DNA from 4 places in the Streptomyces lydicamycinicus genome. Region 4 is predicted to be linked to each of the others. Evidence: riboswitches for the same ligand, from Rfam matches in the RefSeq annotation. Region 4 holds a riboswitch; each other region holds the start of a gene.
The links. Region 4 has a riboswitch for cyclic di-AMP ahead of TU31_RS01085 (C40 family peptidase). Riboswitches for the same ligand answer to the same signal wherever they lie in the genome.

Region 1 (4,626 bases), on a different contig from region 4:
GGCGGCGCCGGGGAGGCCGACCTGATCCATGAGTTCGCCTTCCCGCTGCCCATCTACGCGATCTGCGATCTGCTGGGGGTGCCGCGCGAGGACCAGGACGACTTCCGGGACTGGGCGGGCATGATGATCCGGCACGGCGGAGGGCCGCGCGGCGGCGTCGCCCGCTCCGTGAAGAAGATGCGCGGCTATCTCGCCGAGCTGATCCACCGCAAGCGCGCGTCGCTGGGCGACACCGCCGAGGCGGACGAGGATCTGATCTCCGCCCTGATCAGGGCCTCCGACCACGGGGAGCATCTGACCGAGAACGAGGCCGCAGCGATGGCCTTCATCCTGCTCTTCGCGGGCTTCGAGACCACCGTCAACCTCATCGGCAACGGCATCTACGCGCTGCTGCGCCACCCCGCCCAGCGGGAGCTGCTCCAGAAGTCGATCGCGGCGGGCGACACCGAGCTGCTCGCCACCGGCATCGAGGAACTGCTCCGCTACGACGGCCCCGTGGAGCTGGCGACCTGGCGGTTCGCGACCGAGGAGCTGACGCTCGGCGGGCAGCGGATCGCCGAGGGGGACCCGGTCCTGGTGGTGCTGGCCGCCGCCGACCGCGATCCGGCACGCTTCGACGAGCCGGATGTGCTCGATCTGACCCGGCGTGACAACCAGCATCTGGGATACGGGCACGGCATCCACTACTGCCTGGGCGCGCCGCTCGCCCGGCTCGAAGGACAGACCGCGCTGGCGACCCTGCTGACCCGGCTCCCGGACATCCGGCTTGCGGTGGAACCGGATGATTTGCGCTGGCGCGGCGGACTCATCATGCGCGGACTGCGTTCACTTCCGGTGGAGTTCACTCCGGATCGGCCCTGACCAGCGACAAGACAAAATGTGACGCAGAGTCAACCGCGTGACCATTACGTGATCCGCACTACACCGACTTGTGACTACCCGAGACCCCGGCTACCTTTCGACCCGACGATCGACTGGCTTCACTCGATCGGTCGAAGCGGTGATGTGGGGGACCGGTGTAACGGTGCCGCTCGCGTGCGTCGGCCGGCCGGAGGCTCCGTCGAGCAGCTCGAAGAGCTCGTCGAACAACTCAACCGCCGCGCGAAAGGCATCCGCATGCGTTCCGGGAACGGCCGACATCGTCGCCCCCGTCAGGCACCGGCCATCTTTGTCACGGCGGGAGTGACCGGCGCCGGCTTCGCCCTCCCCCTCCTCGGGGCGAGCGGCGCACACGCCGCCGACACCGCGACCTGGGACAAGGTCGCCCAGTGCGAGAGCGCCGGCGTGTGGAGCGCCGCCTCGGGCAACGGCTACTACGGCGGCCTCCAGCTGACCCAGGAGATGTGGGACAACTACGGCGGCTCGGCCTACGCCTCGCGGCCCGACTACGCCAGTCGCTCCCAGCAGATCGCCGTGGCCGAGTCGATCCTCGACGACCGCGGGCCGGACGCCTGGCCGAGCTGCGCCGTGAACGCGGGGCTGACCGGCGACGGCAAGGCCCCGGATGTCGACCCGGGCAGCACCAGCACCCCCGCACCCGACCCGTCGGACTCCCAGGGCTCCCTCGACCCCTGGGACACCTCCGGTTCGTCCCGGTCGCACGACGACGGGGACTCCGCCGGGCAGGACGACGCGCCGCGCGACGAGCACGGCGACGCGGACAGGCGGCCGTCCGACGCGACGCCCTCGCCCGACCCCTCGGACTCCGGCGAGCCCGGCGACGCGTCCACGAGCCCGGAGCCGTCCGACCCGGCGACGCCCGGCGACCGGGACGACGACCCGTCGCGGTCCGCCGACCCGTCCGAGGACGACCCGTCCGGCAGCCCCTCCACGGACCCGTCCGAGGACGGCAGCCGTACGGACAGCACCGGCACGCCGCACAAGGTGCCCACCAAGGGCAAGCACCGCGGCGAGGCGGGCGACGAGGGCGCCAAGGGCAGCGACGACGGCAGGTCCGGCGGCCGGCACGCCTCGCGGGGCGACGACGCGCACCGTACGGGCCCGGCGGCCGACGGCGACTACACGGTGCGCCCGGGTGACAGCCTGTCAGCCATCGCCGTGGCTCACCGGCTGCCCGGGGGATGGAGCGCGCTGTACGACCGCAACGAGGGCGTCATCGGGTCCGACGCGGACCTGATCCAGCCCGGCCAGCAGCTCGATCTCGGGCGGAACGCGGGGTAGTTCGGCACCCTTCGCCCTCTTTTGGGAAAGTGAGACAAGGGTCTCGTTGACTCCGGTGGGGTCCGGTCTGCGCAACACCGGCATACCGGGCCTCACCTGCGGATATGTAACCAACCCGTGATCAAAAACGGTCAACTTGGTTCAGATGGTGGGGTTTGAACCCCAAGGGCATTACTGCTTAACGTCAGGATCGCTCGCCAAAGCGGGCCCTTCGATCACACGCCGAATCCTGCCGGTGGTCGAAGGCACTTGACGCGCAAGCGCCGAAGGCAGGAGCGGGGGACCCAGGATTTGTGCCGGCCCCGCCCGTGAAAACGGGTCAACCGGCTTGGGGTGAAGCCACGTGCGTCCTGCGCACACGGCCGGGCGACTCATCAGTCCGAACCCGACAGCTCACCTCGCAGGCGTCGGTGAGGAAACGAACGAACCATGCTGATCTTCAAGGGCAAGCACCGTCGTCCCTCCAAGGCCGTCCGCGTCGCCACCCTCGCCGGTGTCGCCGGTGCCGCCGTGGCCGTGCCGCTGATGGGCGCCACCTCCGCCTCCGCCGCCTCCGTCGCCACCTGGGACAAGGTCGCCCAGTGCGAGTCCGGCGGCAACTGGTCGATCAACACCGGTAACGGCTACTACGGTGGCCTCCAGTTCTCCAACTCCAGCTGGGCCGCCGCCGGTGGCACCCAGTACGCGCCGCGCGCCGACCTGGCCAGCAAGGCCCAGCAGATCGCCGCCGCCGAGAAGCTCCTCGCCATCCAGGGCCCGGGCGCCTGGTCCTGCGCCGGTGCGGGCAACCTGACCGCCGGTGGTCCGTCCCCCGACGTCGACACCTCCACGCAGACCAAGTCCGCGCCGAAGCAGGAGTCGGCCGAGCCGGAGGCCAAGAAGGCCCCGTCCGAGGACCGTGCCTCGCGGTCCGCCGAGCGCAAGTCCACCGGTCACGGCAACTACACCGTCAAGGCGGGCGACACCCTCGCCAAGATCGCCAAGGCCCACGGCACCGACTGGAAGTCCGTCTACAAGGCCAACAAGTCGGTCATCGGCGGCAACCCGAACCTGATCATCCCGGGTCAGCAGCTCAACGTCTGAGCCGGAGCTCACCGGGGCTCCTGAGGGCCCGAGCGGCGGGCCCCTCTTTCCTCCGTGAGACCGCCCCGTCACGGCGCGCCCTTCCCCCCAGCGCGCCGTGGCGGGGCTTCTCGTGTCCCGGACCGCTCCCAAGCCCCCCGGCCGCCGGCAGGCCGCTGACCGGCACTGTTCCGCCACGTTTCCCCTTCGGCGAACAATGTGCCAAACGTCCCGCGAACTGGGCCTTTGGGCAGGTTTTCGGGGGTGTTCCGTCCCACGGAGCGGGCCAAGGGCAGGCGGACGAGCCCGGGGCCGTTAGGCTCATGCGCAGAACGCCAGACACCCACGAAGGAGACAACGTGCCGTCGATCGACGTCGTCGTAGCCCGCGAAATTCTCGACTCGCGAGGTAATCCCACGGTCGAGGTCGAGGTCGGCCTCGACGACGGCAGCACCGGCCGTGCCGCCGTCCCGTCCGGCGCCTCCACCGGCGCCTTCGAGGCCATCGAGCTCCGCGACGGCGACCCGAACCGCTACCTCGGCAAGGGCGTCGAGAAGGCCGTCCTGGCCGTCATCGAGCAGATCGGCCCGGAGCTCGTCGGCTACGACGCGACCGAGCAGCGGCTGATCGACCAGGCGATGTTCGACCTGGACGCCACCGACAACAAGGGCTCGCTCGGCGCCAACGCCATCCTCGGCGTCTCCCTCGCCGTCGCGCACGCCGCCTCCGAGGCCAGCGACCTCCCGCTGTTCCGCTACCTCGGCGGCCCGAACGCGCACGTGCTGCCCGTCCCGATGATGAACATCCTGAACGGCGGCTCGCACGCCGACTCCAACGTGGACATCCAGGAGTTCATGATCGCCCCGATCGGCGCGGAGTCCTTCTCCGAGGCGCTGCGCTGGGGCGCCGAGGTCTACCACACCCTCAAGAAGGTCCTGAAGGAGCGCGGCCTGTCCACCGGTCTCGGTGACGAGGGTGGCTTCGCCCCGAACCTGGGCTCCAACCGTGAGGCCCTCGACCTCATCCTGGAGGCCATCAAGCAGGCCGGTTACGCCCCCGGCCAGGACATCGCGCTCGCGCTGGACGTCGCCGCCTCCGAGTTCTACAAGGACGGCAAGTACCAGTTCGAGGGCAAGGACCGCTCGGCCGCCGAGATGACCGAGTACTACGAGGAGCTGGTGGCGGCCTACCCGCTGGTCTCCATCGAGGACCCGCTGTTCGAGGACGACTGGGCCGGCTGGAAGGTCATCACCGACAAGCTCGGCGCCAAGGTCCAGCTCGTCGGCGACGACCTGTTCGTCACCAACCCCGAGCGCCTCGCCCGCGGCATCGAGGAGGGCTCCGCCAACGCGCTGCTGGTGAAGGTCAACCAGATCGGCTCGC
Region 2 (4,626 bases), on a different contig from region 4:
CGGACCGTGTGTGGTCCGGGCCCTCGGGCGTGAGCGGGGCGCCTGGCGGGCTTCAAGTGCCCTTGAGCGGGGCGCGCTTGGAGGCGGGCGCGGCGGCCCCGGCTTCCTCCCGGGCTTCGTTCGCCGCCCGCGCGCTGCCTCCCCGGACGGGCCCGTGACCCGTCCGGCCCCCGACGAGTCGCCGTCCCGGCCCGTACCGGCAAGCCTGGGGACGTCGAGGCGACCGGCACGGCGGTCCCGTACGGACGGGCGGGAGTGGGGCGAGACCGGTGCGGATGCTCCGAGGTGAGGCGCCCCCCGAGGGCAGCGGGGAGCGCCGTGCCCGGCTGGTGTGGTCCGGCCGGCTGCTGGTGCGCCGGCTTCCCGTCCTCCTGATCGTCGGCGGCGTCGCCTTCGGTGTGGGGACGCCCGCCGGCTACACCGCCGCCCCCTTCTTCTCGGCCGCCCCGCTGGTCGCCGCGCCGCTCTTCGCCCTGCGCGGCACCGCTCTCACGGCCCTGGCCGCCGTGTTCGGCGAGATCTGGGTCGTCCTCTATCGCGGCGGCGCCGCACAGGACCACGGCGAGTCGGCGACGGAGGTCGCCATGGTCCTTGCCGTCGCCCTGTCGGCCCTCGGCATCAACCGGCTCGTCCGGAGCGCCGACGTCCGCCCGGCCTCCCTACGGGACGTCTCGGCGGCCGCCCAGCGCGCCGTCCTGCCCACGCCGCCCGAACGGCTCGCCGGGCTCGCCATCGCCGCCCGCTATGTGGGCGCGCGGGCGGCGGACCGGAGCGGTGGCGACCTCTATGCGGTGCAGGAGACCCCGCACGGCGTACGGCTGCTCGTCGGGGACGTACGGGGCAAGGGGCTGGACGCGGTGCGGACCGCGGTGATCGTCATCGGCGCCTTCCGTGAGGCGGCGGAACAGGAGCGCACCCTGGAGGCGGTGGCGGGCCGGCTGGAGCGGGCGCTGCGGCGGGAGGGCGGGCGGCGCGACGGGGTGGAGCAGACCGAGGGCTTCACCACTGCCGTCCTGGCCGAGATCCCCGCCAACGGGCCGTCCGTGCTGCGTGTGCTCAACCGGGGCCACCCCTCGCCGCTGCTGCTCACCCCGGACGGCGGGCTGCGCGAGCTGCTGCCGGGGGCACCGGCGCCGCCCCTCGGGCTGGGCGAGATGGCACACCGGCCGGACCGGCCGGACGAGACGTTCTTCCCGGCCGGGGCCCTGCTGCTCTTCTTCACCGACGGTGTGACCGGTGCCCGGGACCTGCTCGGCCGCTACTACAACCCGTCGGGCAAACTGCGCGGCTGCCGGTTCCCCGGCCCGGACGTCCTCGTGGACACCGTGGTTGAGGATGTGGCACGGCATACGGGCGGTGCGTCGGCCGACGACATGGCACTGCTGGCGGTGCAGCGGCCTATGGGGGTGTAGGCGGTGGCCCGTAGGAGGGCTTGGCGGGCGGGGGCCTATGGGGGCGGGACCCGCGTAGGGGGGACGGGCGGGCGTACGGCGGGCCGTACGGGAGCCGGGGAGCGCATCCGCCCCCCGGCCCCGCTCAGCGCCCCGGCGTGCCCCTCGCGCCGGAGAGGCTGTGCAGGCTCTGGCCATGCGGGCCGGTGAGCGCGACCGGGTGTCCGTCGAGCGCGAGGGTCAGGTGCAGGGCGTCGTCCGGGCGGGGCGAGTGGGGTGCGGAGTCGGTGATCCACGGCAGCACGGAGTGGTGCTCGTTGGAGATCCAGTGGCCGCCGCCGGGCCGCCCGGCGAGCAGCGACCGTACGAGACGGGCGAACTCCTCGCGGCGGGCGGGCGGGAGATAGGGCAGCACGGCGCTGTGGAAGATGACCAGCGTCGCCTCGGGCGGTGCCTCGGCGGCGAGCGCGGGCAGCTCGTCGATCAGGTCGCCGCGTACCATCCGCGGCCGCGGCGCCGGCCGCACCGTGTCAACGGCCGCGGACAGCCGTGCCGCACGCTCCCCGTCACCCGGCCATACGAGCGCCTGGAGCCAGCGCAGATCGTCCGGTTCGTCGACCGGATCGAGCGGGTCGAGGTCGATGCCGGCCCGCCAGACGATCTGCGGCAGCCGTTCGGGCAGCTCGTCGGCCGCCCCTCCCGTACGGCAGGTGAACACCAGCGGGCTCTCCGGCGCCCCCAGCTCGGCCCGGCGGCGCGGCCCGTCCTCGCCTGCGGCCTCGTACCGATAGCGATAGCGGTCGGGGTGCAGACACAGCCCCGCCGACGTGCCGGCCTCCAGCAGCGCCAGCGGCTGCGGCAGACGGGCGAGCAGCGGCAGCAGGGTGGCGCAGCGGGCCGGTTCGTTGGTCTGGGTGGCGCGCTGCATGATCACCGCGCGCACCTCGTCCCAGTGCCGGATCGTCCACTCGCGCCAGCGCCCGTACGCGGCCGCACCGCGCGGGCCCATTTCGGCGTGCGGGCCGTCGAGATAGCGGACGGCGGCGAGCAGGAGGTCCGGCTGCTGTTTGCTGCCGGCGGGCAGCGAACCGGACAGCAGATCGCAGAACTCCGGGTCCTGGCTGATCCGCGCGCTCAGCTCCTCGTGCGCGTCGGACCGGCCGCGCGCCTCCCGCCAGGAGAACTCCCGGTACCGCTCCGCCACTCCCCACGCGTAACCGGCAGCCCGTCCGGCGTTCCCGGTGTTCCCGACGTTGACGACCATGATCCGACGTTACTGCTCTCACCCTCCGTAGCTGAGGGGCACCCCTGCGCATAACGACTGGCACACAATCCGCGCGAGATCGTTTAGGGGTGGCGGGCCAACTCGCCCGGATTGCTGCCCTGCTGGCCGAAAAGACCGCGCGGCAGCTCGTGCGGAGCGCATACGGATTCGTGGGAACGCTTGGAATTCGGTCGCCGTCTCTATTACTGTCCGATAACGCAGCGCGGTCGTCCCAGCCGTCGCCCGAGGCGGCACCGCGCGCCGACGCCGAATCCCGCACGCGCTTTTCACGCACCCCCAAGCACTTCGAACTGCACCAAGGGAACCGGGGAACCACTTCCTTGGGGTGAATCGGACGCCCTCCGCCAGCGGGCGTCCGTAGGAGACCTTCCTGCTCCGAACCCGTCAGCTAACCCGGTAGGCGAGAAGGAAGGAAAGGAGTGCGCCCCCGTGGCGTCCAACAGGCCTACCCCCGAGGACCCGACCGCCTACGCGCTCGATGACCGAGGTGCCTTCGCCGGCCCCGGCGTCGATGACGGCGACGGACCGTGGGAGGAATGGAATCCCACCGAGGAATCCACCCGTTCCGTTCGAGGCAAGCACCGCGTCGCCAAGCAGCGCGGCGGTGGATTCGCCCGCAGCGGCACCGTCCTGGGTGTCGGAGTCATCGCGGCGGTCGGTGCGAGCGGAATGGCCTCGGCCGAGGACCGTCCGCCGGTGCCGATCTCGATGCCCGACATCGGCGGCATGGCCGACGACCTCTCCGAGAAGCTGCCGGACGCCAAGGAGCTTCCCGGCATCGGCGAGCTGATATCCGACGAGGACTCCGCGGCCACCGACGCCGCCTCGGCTCCCGCCGACGGCGCGGCCACTGTCGCTTCCACGCGGACGGGCGCGGACACGGGTAACGCCGCGGGCGCCGGTGAGGCGCTGCGCAGCCGCATCCTCCAGCAGGCCGACGCGCAGCAGGGCAGCGCCGAGCAGGAGGCCCGCGACGCCGCCGAAAAGGCCGCTGTCCAGCAGGCCGCAACGGAAGCCGCCGCCCACCAGAAGTCGGCCGAAAAGGCCGCAGCAGCCAAGAAGGCGGCCGAGATGGAGGCCAAGCGCAAGGCGGAGGAAGCGGCCCGGCGGAAGGCGGAGGCCGAGCGCCTCGCCGAACTGGCGAAGAGCTTCATCGCCCCCGTGTCCTCCTACACGCTCACCGCCAGCTTCGGCCAGGCCGGCGACCGCTGGGCCGCCGACCACACCGGACAGGACTTCGCCGCGCCGACCGGCACCCCCGTCAAGGCGGTGCACTCCGGCACCATCACCCAGGCCGGCTGGGCGGGCTCTTACGGCTACCGCATCGTCCTCACCCTCGACGACGGCACCGAACTCTGGTTCTGCCACCTGTCCTCGATGGTGAAGACCTCCGGCAAGGTCAACACCGGCGACGTCATCGGCCGCGTCGGCGCCACCGGCAACGTCACCGGCCCCCACCTCCACCTGGAGGTGCGCCCCGACGCCGGCGACCCGATCGACCCGATGCCGTGGCTGCGCGATCATGGGCTCAGCGTGTGACGGACGGCGTGTGTGCGTGACCGACGGGGACCGTGCATGGCCGATGGCCTCAACGTATGAGCGGCTACATGGGCGCATGATCGACGGCCTCAACGCATGAGCGGCGACATGGGTGCCTGAACACCGACCTCAATCGGTGTGCATCTGACGGGAGTTGCCTGTACGCGCACCGGGGGAAGAGGACGGAATAACTCCTCTTCCCCCGACGCTGCAACAACGTATGACCGCCGCACACAGCGCTCCAGACATCGCAGGCAATCCCGGCCCCCGAAGCCCCCTCGGCCGCAGGCCCCTCGGCTCGCTCTCCGTCTCCCCGCTGTCCCTCGGGGGCAATGTCTTCGGCTGGACGGCCGACGAAGCGACGTCCTTCGCCGTGCTCGACGCGTATGTGGCGGGCGGCGGCAATTTCAT
Region 3 (4,626 bases), on a different contig from region 4:
GTCCAGCACCGCGCCGTGTTCGTCCCAGGACTCGCCGGGCCGGGACGGCAGTTCCACCGTGTACATCCACTCGATCTTGCGCCGCAGCTGGGTCAGCAGCGCCGTCAGGCTGGGGCTGCCGACCGCCTGGGCGAGCGTTTCGTGGAACCAGCCGTCCAGTTGGCGCAGATCCGCGGGGTTGCCGTGACGGGCCCGCTCGCGGCCGAGGCGTACCAGGCCGCGGAGCACCTTGAGGTGGGCCGGGCTGCGGCGGGCGGCCGCGCGGGCGGCGCCCAGCGGCTCCAACAGGGCCCGGATGTCCAGGAGATCGGCGGCTTCCTGCTCGGTGGGTTCGGCGACGCAGGCGCCCGCGTGGTGGCGTGTGGTGACGAAGCCCTCGGACTGAAGGGTGCGCAGCGCTTCGCGCACCGGCACTCTGGAGACACCGTAACGGGCCGCCAGGATCTCCTCGATCAGCCGGCTCCCCGGCGCCAGCGCACCGGAGACAATGTCGTCGCGAATCGCCGTGCACACCGCATGCGCGGAAATATGGCCTCGCATCTTCCGTGCCTCCGCCGTAATCCCCTGGAAACGCCGCCGGTCGGCGGCTTTTCCGTGACTCTATTCGACCGGCACGGCTTTTCCGACGGCGCCTGGTTATTCATGGATAATTTTTGGCCGGAAGTAGCGGGCCGTCAGCGCAACCCGTGCGCGCTCGCCGCCCTCCGGATACGCCGGAGCCCCGGCCGTGGGACCGGGGCTCCGAAGGACGCTCGGCGTGTGGTGCTGGCCAGTGGGGGGGCGCGGCACCGACAGGGCGCGGGATCAGACGTTGACGCCGTGCCCGCGCAGGTAGGCGACCGGGTCGATGTCCGAGCCGTAGTCGGCGCCGGTGCGGGCCTCGAAGTGCAGGTGCGGGCCGGTGACGTTGCCAGTGGCGCCGGAGAGGCCGATCTGCTGGCCCGGGGTGACCTGCTGGCCGACCGAGACACCGAGCGACGACAGATGGCCGTACTGGGTGTACGTGCCGTCGTTCATCTTGATCACGATGTTGTTGCCGTACGAGCCGCCCCAGCCGGCCTCGACGACGGTGCCCGAGCCGACCGCGTGGACGCTGGTGCCGGAGGCGGCGTGGAAGTCGATGCCGGTGTGGCTGCCGGAGGACCACAGGCCGCTGGAGGCCTTGTAGGAGGTGGAGACGTAGGAGTCGGCAATCGGGGCGACAAAGGCGTTGAGGCGCTTGCGCTCCGCGTCGCGGGCGGCGCGCACCTTGGCCTCGTGGGCGGCCTTGGCCTTCTTCTTCGCCGCCTCGGCACGCCGCTTGGCCTCGTCGGCCTGCTTCTTGGCGACGGCCTCGGCCTTCGCCCTCGCCGCGGCGATCTCCGCGTCGGCCTGCTGCGCGTCGGCCTGGGCCTCGACCCGGCTGGCGAGCTCGTCCCCCAGCACGACGGCCTGCTGGAGCCCGGTGTCGTGCGGGCGTGCCTCGTCCGTCGCGGCCAGCGCCGGCGAGGCCACGGAAGCGACCACACCACCGGCCGCGAGGGTGGCTATGCCGGCGATGTTGCGGCCCGTCTTGACGGGACGGCTCGTGCGACGGTGCTTCCCGGTGGCACGGATGAACGCCATGTGCTGGCTTGTCCTTTCCCTCCTTCTCGCCTACCGGGTTAGCTGACGGGTTCGGAGCAGGAAGGTCTCCTACGGACTCCTCGGAGAGGAGTCCGATTCACCCCAAGGGACATATGGGTCCCCGGCTCCCCTGGCTCGCGCCGTACGGGGACTCGGCGATGGCTGCCCGGTGCCACTGTTGTGGCGGACTTGTGACGAACAGCCGGACTGACGCTAAACGGGGCAACTTTCAATCGGCAAACAGATCAGCTTTTTTGTGCGGGATGCCACAAGAACCGGGGCACCAGCCGCGATAAACCGGACATACGGCGGCTCCCGTGGCCGAAAAGCACCACGGGAGCCGCATGTCGATATATGACCTTCCGTCACCCCGGCCGGACTAGCCGCTGACGACGGTCACCTCTCCGATGCCCAGCGCCTTGACCGGTTCGGCGATCTGTGCCGCATCGCCCACCAGGACCGTCACCAGCCGGTCCACGGGGAAGGCGTTGACCGCCGCCGCGGTCGCCTCGACCGTGCCGGTCTCCGCGAGGCGGGCGTACAGCTGCGCCTGGAAGTCGTCCGGCAGCTGCTGCTCCACCTGGTCGGCGAGGGTGCCCGCGACAGCCGCCGCGGTCTCGTACTTCAGCGGCGCGACCCCGACGAGGTTCTGCACGGCGACATCCCGCTCCTCGTCCGTCAGCCCCTCTGCCGCGAGGGTGCGCAGCACCTTCCACAGGTCCTCGAGCGCCGGGCCGGTGGAGCCGGTGTCCACCGAGCCGCTGATGGCGAGCAGCGCGGCGCCCGTGGAGCCCTCCGGGGAGCTGGGGGCGGTGGAGCGCAAGACCTGGCCGAAGGCCCGCACCCCGTAGGTGTAGCCCTTCTCCTCCCGCAGCACGCGGTCCAGACGGGAGGTGAGGGTGCCGCCCAGGCAGTACGTGCCGAGGACCTGCGCGGGCCACACCCGGTCGTGCCGGTCGGCACCGATACGGCCGATGAGCAGCTGTGTCTGGACGGCCCCGGGGCGGTCCACGATCACCACCCGGCCGGTGTCGTCGGCGACGATCGGCGCGGCCGTCAGCGGCTCAGCCGTGGAGCCGGTCCAGGCGCCGAGGGTGCCGGCGAGCGCCGCGTCGAGGTCGACGCCGGTGAGGTCACCGACCACTACGGCGGTGGCCGTGGCGGGCCGTACATGGGCGTCGTAGAAGGCACGGACGGCCGCGGCGTCGATACGCGCGACGGTCTCCTCGGTGCCCTGCCGGGGCCGCGACATGCGGGCGGTGGCCGGGAACAGCTCCTTGGACAGCGACATCGCGGCGCGGCGGGCCGGGTTGGCGAGCTCGTGCGGAATCTCGTCGAGGCGGTTGCGGACCAGCCGCTCGACCTCGCTCTCCGGGAAGGCGGGCGCCCGCAGCGCGTCGGCGAGCAGGCCGAGCGCACGGTTCAGCCGGGACACCGGCACCTCGAGGGAGACCCGTACACCGGGGTGGTCGGCGTGCGCGTCCAGGGTGGCGCCGCAGCGTTCCAGCTCGGCGGCGAACTCCTCCGCGTCGAGCGTGTCGGTCCCTTCGGACAGCGCACGCGCCATGATCGTGGCGACGCCGTCCAGGCCCTCGGGTTCGGCGTCCAGCGGCGCGACGAGGTTGATCTCGACGGCGACGACCTGCTGGCCGGGACGGTGGCTCGTCAGGAGGGTGAGCCCGTTGGGCAGTTGGCTGCGCTCGGGGGCAGGGAAGGCCCACGGCTTGGGTGCGCCCCCCTGGGGCTGCGGGTGGAAGTCCATGGTGCTCACGGGGGAATCGGCGTGGGTGGTGGCGTCGCTCACTGGTCCGCCTCCCCTTCCTCGGTGTCGGCGGCGTCGGTCGGCTCGGTGGGCTCGTAGACGAGCACCGCGCGGTTGTCGGGGCGCAGCCGGGCCTTGGCGACGGCCTGCACCTCCTCCGGGGTGATGTCCAGCACGCGCTGGACGGCGGTCAGCGCGAGCTGCGGGTCACCGAACAGGACGGCGAAGCGGCACAGTTCGTCGGCGCGGCCGCTGACCGTGGCCAGCCGGTCGAGCCACTCGCGCTCCAGCTGGGCCTGCGCCCGCTCCATCTCTTCCGGCGTCGGCCCCTCGGCGGCGAACCGGGCCAGCTCCTCGTCGACCGCGCGCTCGATGTCGGGAACCTCGACCCCGCCGGACGTCTTCACGTCCAGCCAGCCCAGCGAGGGGGCGCCGGCCAGCCGCAGCAGGCCGAAGCCGGCGGCGACGGCGCTGCGGTCGCGGCGCACCAGCCGGTTGTACAGGCGGGAGGACTCGCCGCCGCCCAGGACGGTCAGCGCCAGGTCACCGGCGTCCGCCTCACGGGTGCCGTCGTGCGGCAGGCGGTAGGCCGCCATCAGGGCGCGGGAGGGTACGTCCTCCTCGACGACCTCGCGCAGCTCGCCGCCGAGGATGTCGGGCAGGGTGCCGTCCCGGGGCGGCTGCTTGCCGTCGTGCGAGGGGATCGAACCGAAGTACTTCTCGATCCAGGCCAGCGTCCGCTCGGGGTCGATGTCGCCGACGACCGACAGGACGGCGTTGTTGGGCGCGTAGTACGTACGGAAGAAGGCCCGCGCGTCCTCCAGGGACGCCGCGTCCAGATCGGCCATCGACCCGATGGGCGTGTGGTGGTACGGGTGGCCCTCGGGGTACGCCATGGCCGTGAGCTTCTCGAAGGCCGTGCCGTAGGGGACGTTGTCGTAGCGCTGGCGGCGTTCGTTCTTGACGACGTCGCGCTGGTTCTCCAGTGACTCTTCGTCGAGCGCGGTCAGCAGCGAGCCCATCCGGTCCGCCTCCAGCCAGAGCGCGAGCTCCAGCTCATGGGCGGGCATGGTCTCGAAGTAGTTGGTGCGCTCGAAGCTCGTGGTGCCGTTGAGCGAACCGCCGGCGCCCTGCACCAGCTCGAAGTGGCCGTTGCCCTTCACCTGCGCGGAACCCTGGAACATCAGATGCTCGAAGAGGTGAGCCAGGCCCGTACGGCCCTTGACCTCGTGGCGGGAGCCGACGTCGTACCAGAGGCA
Region 4 (4,626 bases):
ACGGCGCACTGACGATGCTGGTCACCGGCATCGTGCTGGTCGGTCTCAATCAGGCCCAGGACCACCCGCTGAACAACCTCAAGCTCGGCATCAAGATGGCCGTCCTGGTGGTGATCCTGGCGCTGGTCTACGTCAAGCGGGACGACGAGACGGTCGACAAGCCGCTCTTCGGCGCGGTCGGCGGCCTGACCGTGGCCAACATCTTCATCGCGGTGCTCTGGACCTGACGAGCGCCCCACCACGGCACACCGCGCGGTCCTCGCCTCCGTATCCGGAGGCGACGGCCGCGCGGTGGTGTGGGGGGTGACCGTGGGGGGTGGTCTGGTGGGGGAGCGGGGCGGGCTCAGCCCGGGCGGACGCTCCCGTATATCGGCATGTAGTAGATCGACTCCTCCCGGACGCTGGCGCCCGGCTTCGGAGCGTGCACCATCTTCCCGTCGCCCATGTACATGCCGACGTGGCTGATGTCGTCATAGAAGAAGACCAGGTCGCCGGGCTGAAGATCCTTGGTGGCCACCCGCTGGCCCACCTTGACCTGGTCCCAGGTCGTCCGCGGCAGATCGACGCCCGCCGCCTTCCATGCTGCCTGGGTCAGCCCCGAGCAGTCGTAGGAAGTGGGCCCGGTCGCGCCCCAGACATACGGCTTGCCGATCTGGGCGCGGGCGAAGGCGAGCGCCTTGGCGCCCTTGCTGGAGGCCGAGTCGTCCGTGGAGCCACCACCGGTGGAGCCCCCGGTCGAGCCACCCGTCGAGCCGTCGCCGTCCTGCTGCCGCTGGCGCTCCCGCTCCTGCTGCTTGCGCGCCTCCTCCGCGGCCCGGCGCTTGGCCGCCGCCTCCTTCTGGCGCTCCAGCTCCGCCAGCCGCGCCTTCTCCTGCGCGGTCAGCCGGGACAGCAGCTGCCGGGCCTCGGCCAGCTTGTCCTGGACGGAGCGCTTGGATTCCTTGAGGGAGGCCTGCGACGCCTGCAACCGCTCCAGGCTGCGGGTCGCCTGGGCGCGCTGCTTGGCGGCCGCCGCCTGCTGCTCCTGGTAGTCGGTGACGGCCTGCTTCTGCCGGCCGGTCAGCCGCTCCATGAGGTGGTTGCGGTCGACGAACTGCTGCGGGTCCTTGGCGAGCATCAGCTGCGCCGTCGGGTTCATGCCACCGGTCCGGTACTGCGCCGAGGCGAAGGTGCCCAGCAGGCGCCGGGACTCGTTCATCTTCTCGGCGCGCTTGGCGGAGGCGTCGAGCAGGTCGTCCACGGTGTCGCGCTGGGTCTCGGCGCGCTCCTTGGCGGCGTTGTATTTCTGGGTGGCCACCTCGGCCTGGTGGTAGAGATCGTCGACCTTCTGTTTGACCTCTTCGACGGTGGGCTTGGGCGCCCTGGGGGCCGCGTCGGCGGACTGCGAGAGCAGCGTGACCGAGGCGAGGGCGGCGGTGGTGAGGCCGGCCGCCGTACGACGGCCGGTGGGTGAGGCGAGAACGCTGGTGCGCGGCTTGCGATGCGACGCCAAGACCGGCAACTCCTTCCGTGGACCGCCTACCGGGTTAGCTGTCGGGTTCGGGCGGTGTCGCTGACGGAAGGCTTGCCCTACGGTCCGGACGTCCACTGGCGACGGCCGTACGGATCGATTCACCCCGGTGGTGCTGGTGGGTCCCCGGCTCCGGGTGCCTGAGGGCAGGGCCGGACTCGGCGTCGGCGGCCCGTGCGAACCTGTCGTCCGCGGGGAGGCGGGCTGCCTGAGCGAGGACGTTAGCCAACTCGTGTGGCTCCTGTGAAGGCTGATGTTCGATATGCCCGAAACCTTTTCGTGACCTGAACGCGATGCGGGGGTTGTTGTGGCAGATGTCGGGTTCGGGTAGACGAAGCGCCCCCCAGCCGACGCCTGGCCGCCGGCCGCCTGACCTGGCACTGCGCGCGGGACCGCCCGGAGACGGCCCGCAATCCGCCACTCCGCGGCGGACTGTCAGTGCGGCGGCCTAGACTCGGTGGGCGATGAGCAGCCTCTTTGACGACAGCTTCCTGGCGGACCTCGGCCCCAAGGGCGAGGAGGAGCACCCCCCGCCCCCCGAGGACGAGCACGGCCCGGCCCCGGAGGAGATCCCCGCCGACCTCTTCGGCGGGAGGTTCGACGCGCCCGTGCCCAGGGAGTCGTATTACCGCGACGGCGCCGCCCGCCCCGTCATCGACCCGGCGACGCTGCTGGAGGGGCTCAACGACGAGCAGAAGGCCGCCGTGGTGCACACCGGCGGCCCGCTGCTGATCGTCGCCGGCGCCGGCTCCGGCAAGACCCGGGTGCTCACCCACCGCATCGCGCATCTGCTCGCCGAGCGGCATGTTCACCCGGGCCAGATCCTCGCGATCACGTTCACCAACAAGGCCGCCGGTGAGATGAAGGAGCGCGTCGAGGAACTGGTCGGCCCGCGCGCGAACGCCATGTGGGTCTCCACCTTCCACAGCGCCTGCGTCCGCATCCTGCGCCGCGAGTCCAAGAAGCTGGGCTTCACCTCGTCCTTCTCGATCTACGACGCCGCCGATTCCAAGCGCCTGATGGCCCTGGTCTGCCGCGATCTGGATCTGGACCCCAAGCGCTACCCGCCCAAGTCCTTCAGCGCGAAGATCTCCAACCTCAAGAACGAGCTCATCGACGAGGAGACCTTCGCCGGGACGGCCGCCGACGGCTTCGAGAAGACGCTGGCCGAGGCGTATGCGATGTACCAGGCACGGCTGCGCGAGGCCAACGCCCTGGACTTCGACGACATCATCATGACGACGGTCAATCTGCTCCAGGCCTTCCCGGACGTCGCCGAGCACTACCGCCGCCGCTTCCGTCATGTCCTCGTCGACGAGTACCAGGACACCAACCACGCCCAGTACACCCTCGTACGCGAACTGGTCGGCCCCGCCGAGACCGCCGCCGAGCTCTGCGTCGTCGGTGACGCCGACCAGTCGATCTACGCCTTCCGCGGCGCCACGATCCGCAACATCCTCCAGTTCGAGGAGGACTACCCGGACGCGACCACGATCCTGCTGGAGCAGAACTACCGCTCGTCGCAGACGATCCTGTCCGCCGCCAACGCCGTCATCGAGCGCAACGAGAACCGCCGCCCCAAGAACCTCTGGACGGACGCCGGCGCCGGGCCCAAGATCACCGGCTATGTCGCCGACACCGAGCACGACGAGGCCCAGTTCGTCGCCGACGAGATCGACCGGCTGACGGACGCCAAGGACGCCAGGGCCGGCGATGTCGCCGTCTTCTACCGCACCAACGCCCAGTCCCGTGTCTTCGAAGAGATCTTCATCCGGGTCGGGCTGCCCTACAAGGTCGTCGGCGGTGTGCGCTTCTACGAGCGCAAGGAGGTCCGCGATGTGCTCGCCTATCTGCGGGTGCTCGCCAACCCCGAGGACACCGTCCCGCTGCGCCGCATCCTCAACGTTCCCAAGCGCGGCATCGGCGACCGCGCCGAGGCGATGATCGACGCCCTGTCCCTCCGCGAGAAGATCACCTTCCCGCAGGCGCTGCGCCGGGTCGACGAGGCCTACGGCATGGCGGCCCGCTCCGCCAACGCCGTCAAGCGCTTCAACGTCCTCATGGAGGAGCTACGGACCATCGTCGAGTCCGGCGCCGGCCCCGCCACCATCCTGGAAGCGGTCCTGGAGCGTACGGGCTACCTCGCCGAGCTCCAGGCCTCCACCGACCCGCAGGACGAGACCCGGATCGAGAACCTCCAGGAACTCGCCGCCGTCGCCCTGGAATTCGAGCAGGACCGCGGGGAAGCTGCGACATCAGGGGCTGCCGCCCCGGGGCCCGGCACCCTCTCCGACTTCCTGGAGCAGGTCGCCCTGGTCGCCGACTCCGACCAGATCCCGGACGAGGACGAGGAAGGCAGCGGCGTCATCACCCTCATGACGCTGCACACCGCCAAGGGCCTGGAATTCCCGGTGGTCTTCCTGACCGGCATGGAGGACGGCGTCTTCCCGCACATGCGCTCGCTGGGCCAGACCAAGGAGCTGGAGGAGGAGCGCCGGCTGGCCTATGTCGGCATCACCCGCGCCCGCGAGCGGCTCTATGTCACCCGCTCGACGATGCGCAGCGCCTGGGGCCAGCCCTCGTACAACCCGCCCTCCCGGTTCCTGGAGGAGATCCCGGACGACTACGTGGAGTGGAAGCGGACGGGCCCGGCGACGCCGTCCGCCTCCATGGGCGGACTGTCGGCGGGCGGCGGAGGCGGCTTCGGCTCCTCGCTGTCGTCGTCGCGCGCCAAGGGTCCCAGTGGCTTTGCGACCCGCCGCACCTCGGACCGCCCGGTGGTCTCACTGGCCATCGGCGACCGCGTCACCCACGACAGCTTCGGCCTCGGCACGGTCGTCGGCGTCAAGGGCAGCGGTGACAACGCCGAGGCGACGATCGACTTCGGCGGCGAGAAGCCCAAGCGGCTGCTGCTGCGGTACGCGCCGGTGGAGAAGCTGTAGCGGAAGCGGGAAGCGGGAAGCGGGAAGCCGGAAGCCCCCGGGCACATGCCTCGGGGGCTTCGACGGAGTCGTCGGCGGTCAGTTCGGGTCGAGGCCGTGGTCGCGCAGCCACGGCAGCGGGTCGACCGCCGCGCCGCCGCCGGGACGCACCTCGAAGTGCAGATGCGGTCCGGT

Region 1: it holds a riboswitch for cyclic di-AMP, as region 4 does, so the genes downstream of both, TU31_RS19895 (transglycosylase family protein) here and TU31_RS01085 (C40 family peptidase) in region 4, are expected to answer to the same signal.
Region 2: it holds a riboswitch for cyclic di-AMP, as region 4 does, so the genes downstream of both, TU31_RS09170 (M23 family metallopeptidase) here and TU31_RS01085 (C40 family peptidase) in region 4, are expected to answer to the same signal.
Region 3: it holds a riboswitch for cyclic di-AMP, as region 4 does, so the genes downstream of both, TU31_RS28920 (M23 family metallopeptidase) here and TU31_RS01085 (C40 family peptidase) in region 4, are expected to answer to the same signal.

The regions. Positions count from the first base shown of each region.
Region 1 is NZ_BBNO01000005.1:498,431-503,056, forward strand. It holds gene TU31_RS19885 (cytochrome P450 family protein) at 1-861, shown strand, start outside; gene TU31_RS19890 (transglycosylase family protein) at 1,117-2,181, shown strand; cyclic di-AMP (ydaO/yuaA leader) riboswitch at 2,433-2,603, shown strand; gene TU31_RS19895 (transglycosylase family protein) at 2,611-3,264, shown strand; gene eno (phosphopyruvate hydratase) at 3,567-4,626, shown strand, end outside.
Region 2 is NZ_BBNO01000002.1:838,031-842,656, forward strand. It holds gene TU31_RS09160 (PP2C family protein-serine/threonine phosphatase) at 276-1,412, shown strand; gene TU31_RS09165 (DUF2332 domain-containing protein) at 1,537-2,655, opposite strand; cyclic di-AMP (ydaO/yuaA leader) riboswitch at 2,940-3,094, shown strand; gene TU31_RS09170 (M23 family metallopeptidase) at 3,106-4,215, shown strand; gene TU31_RS09175 (aldo/keto reductase) at 4,436-4,626, shown strand, end outside.
Region 3 is NZ_BBNO01000008.1:606,288-610,913, forward strand. It holds gene TU31_RS28915 (GntR family transcriptional regulator) at 1-540, opposite strand, end outside; gene TU31_RS28920 (M23 family metallopeptidase) at 805-1,605, opposite strand; cyclic di-AMP (ydaO/yuaA leader) riboswitch at 1,618-1,773, opposite strand; gene TU31_RS28925 (M16 family metallopeptidase) at 1,985-3,367, opposite strand; gene TU31_RS28930 (M16 family metallopeptidase) at 3,406-4,626, opposite strand, start outside.
Region 4 is NZ_BBNO01000001.1:248,229-252,854, forward strand. It holds gene TU31_RS01080 (hypothetical protein) at 1-227, shown strand, start outside; gene TU31_RS01085 (C40 family peptidase) at 344-1,492, opposite strand; cyclic di-AMP (ydaO/yuaA leader) riboswitch at 1,500-1,684, opposite strand; gene pcrA (DNA helicase PcrA) at 1,975-4,452, shown strand; gene TU31_RS01095 (M23 family metallopeptidase) at 4,531-4,626, opposite strand, start outside.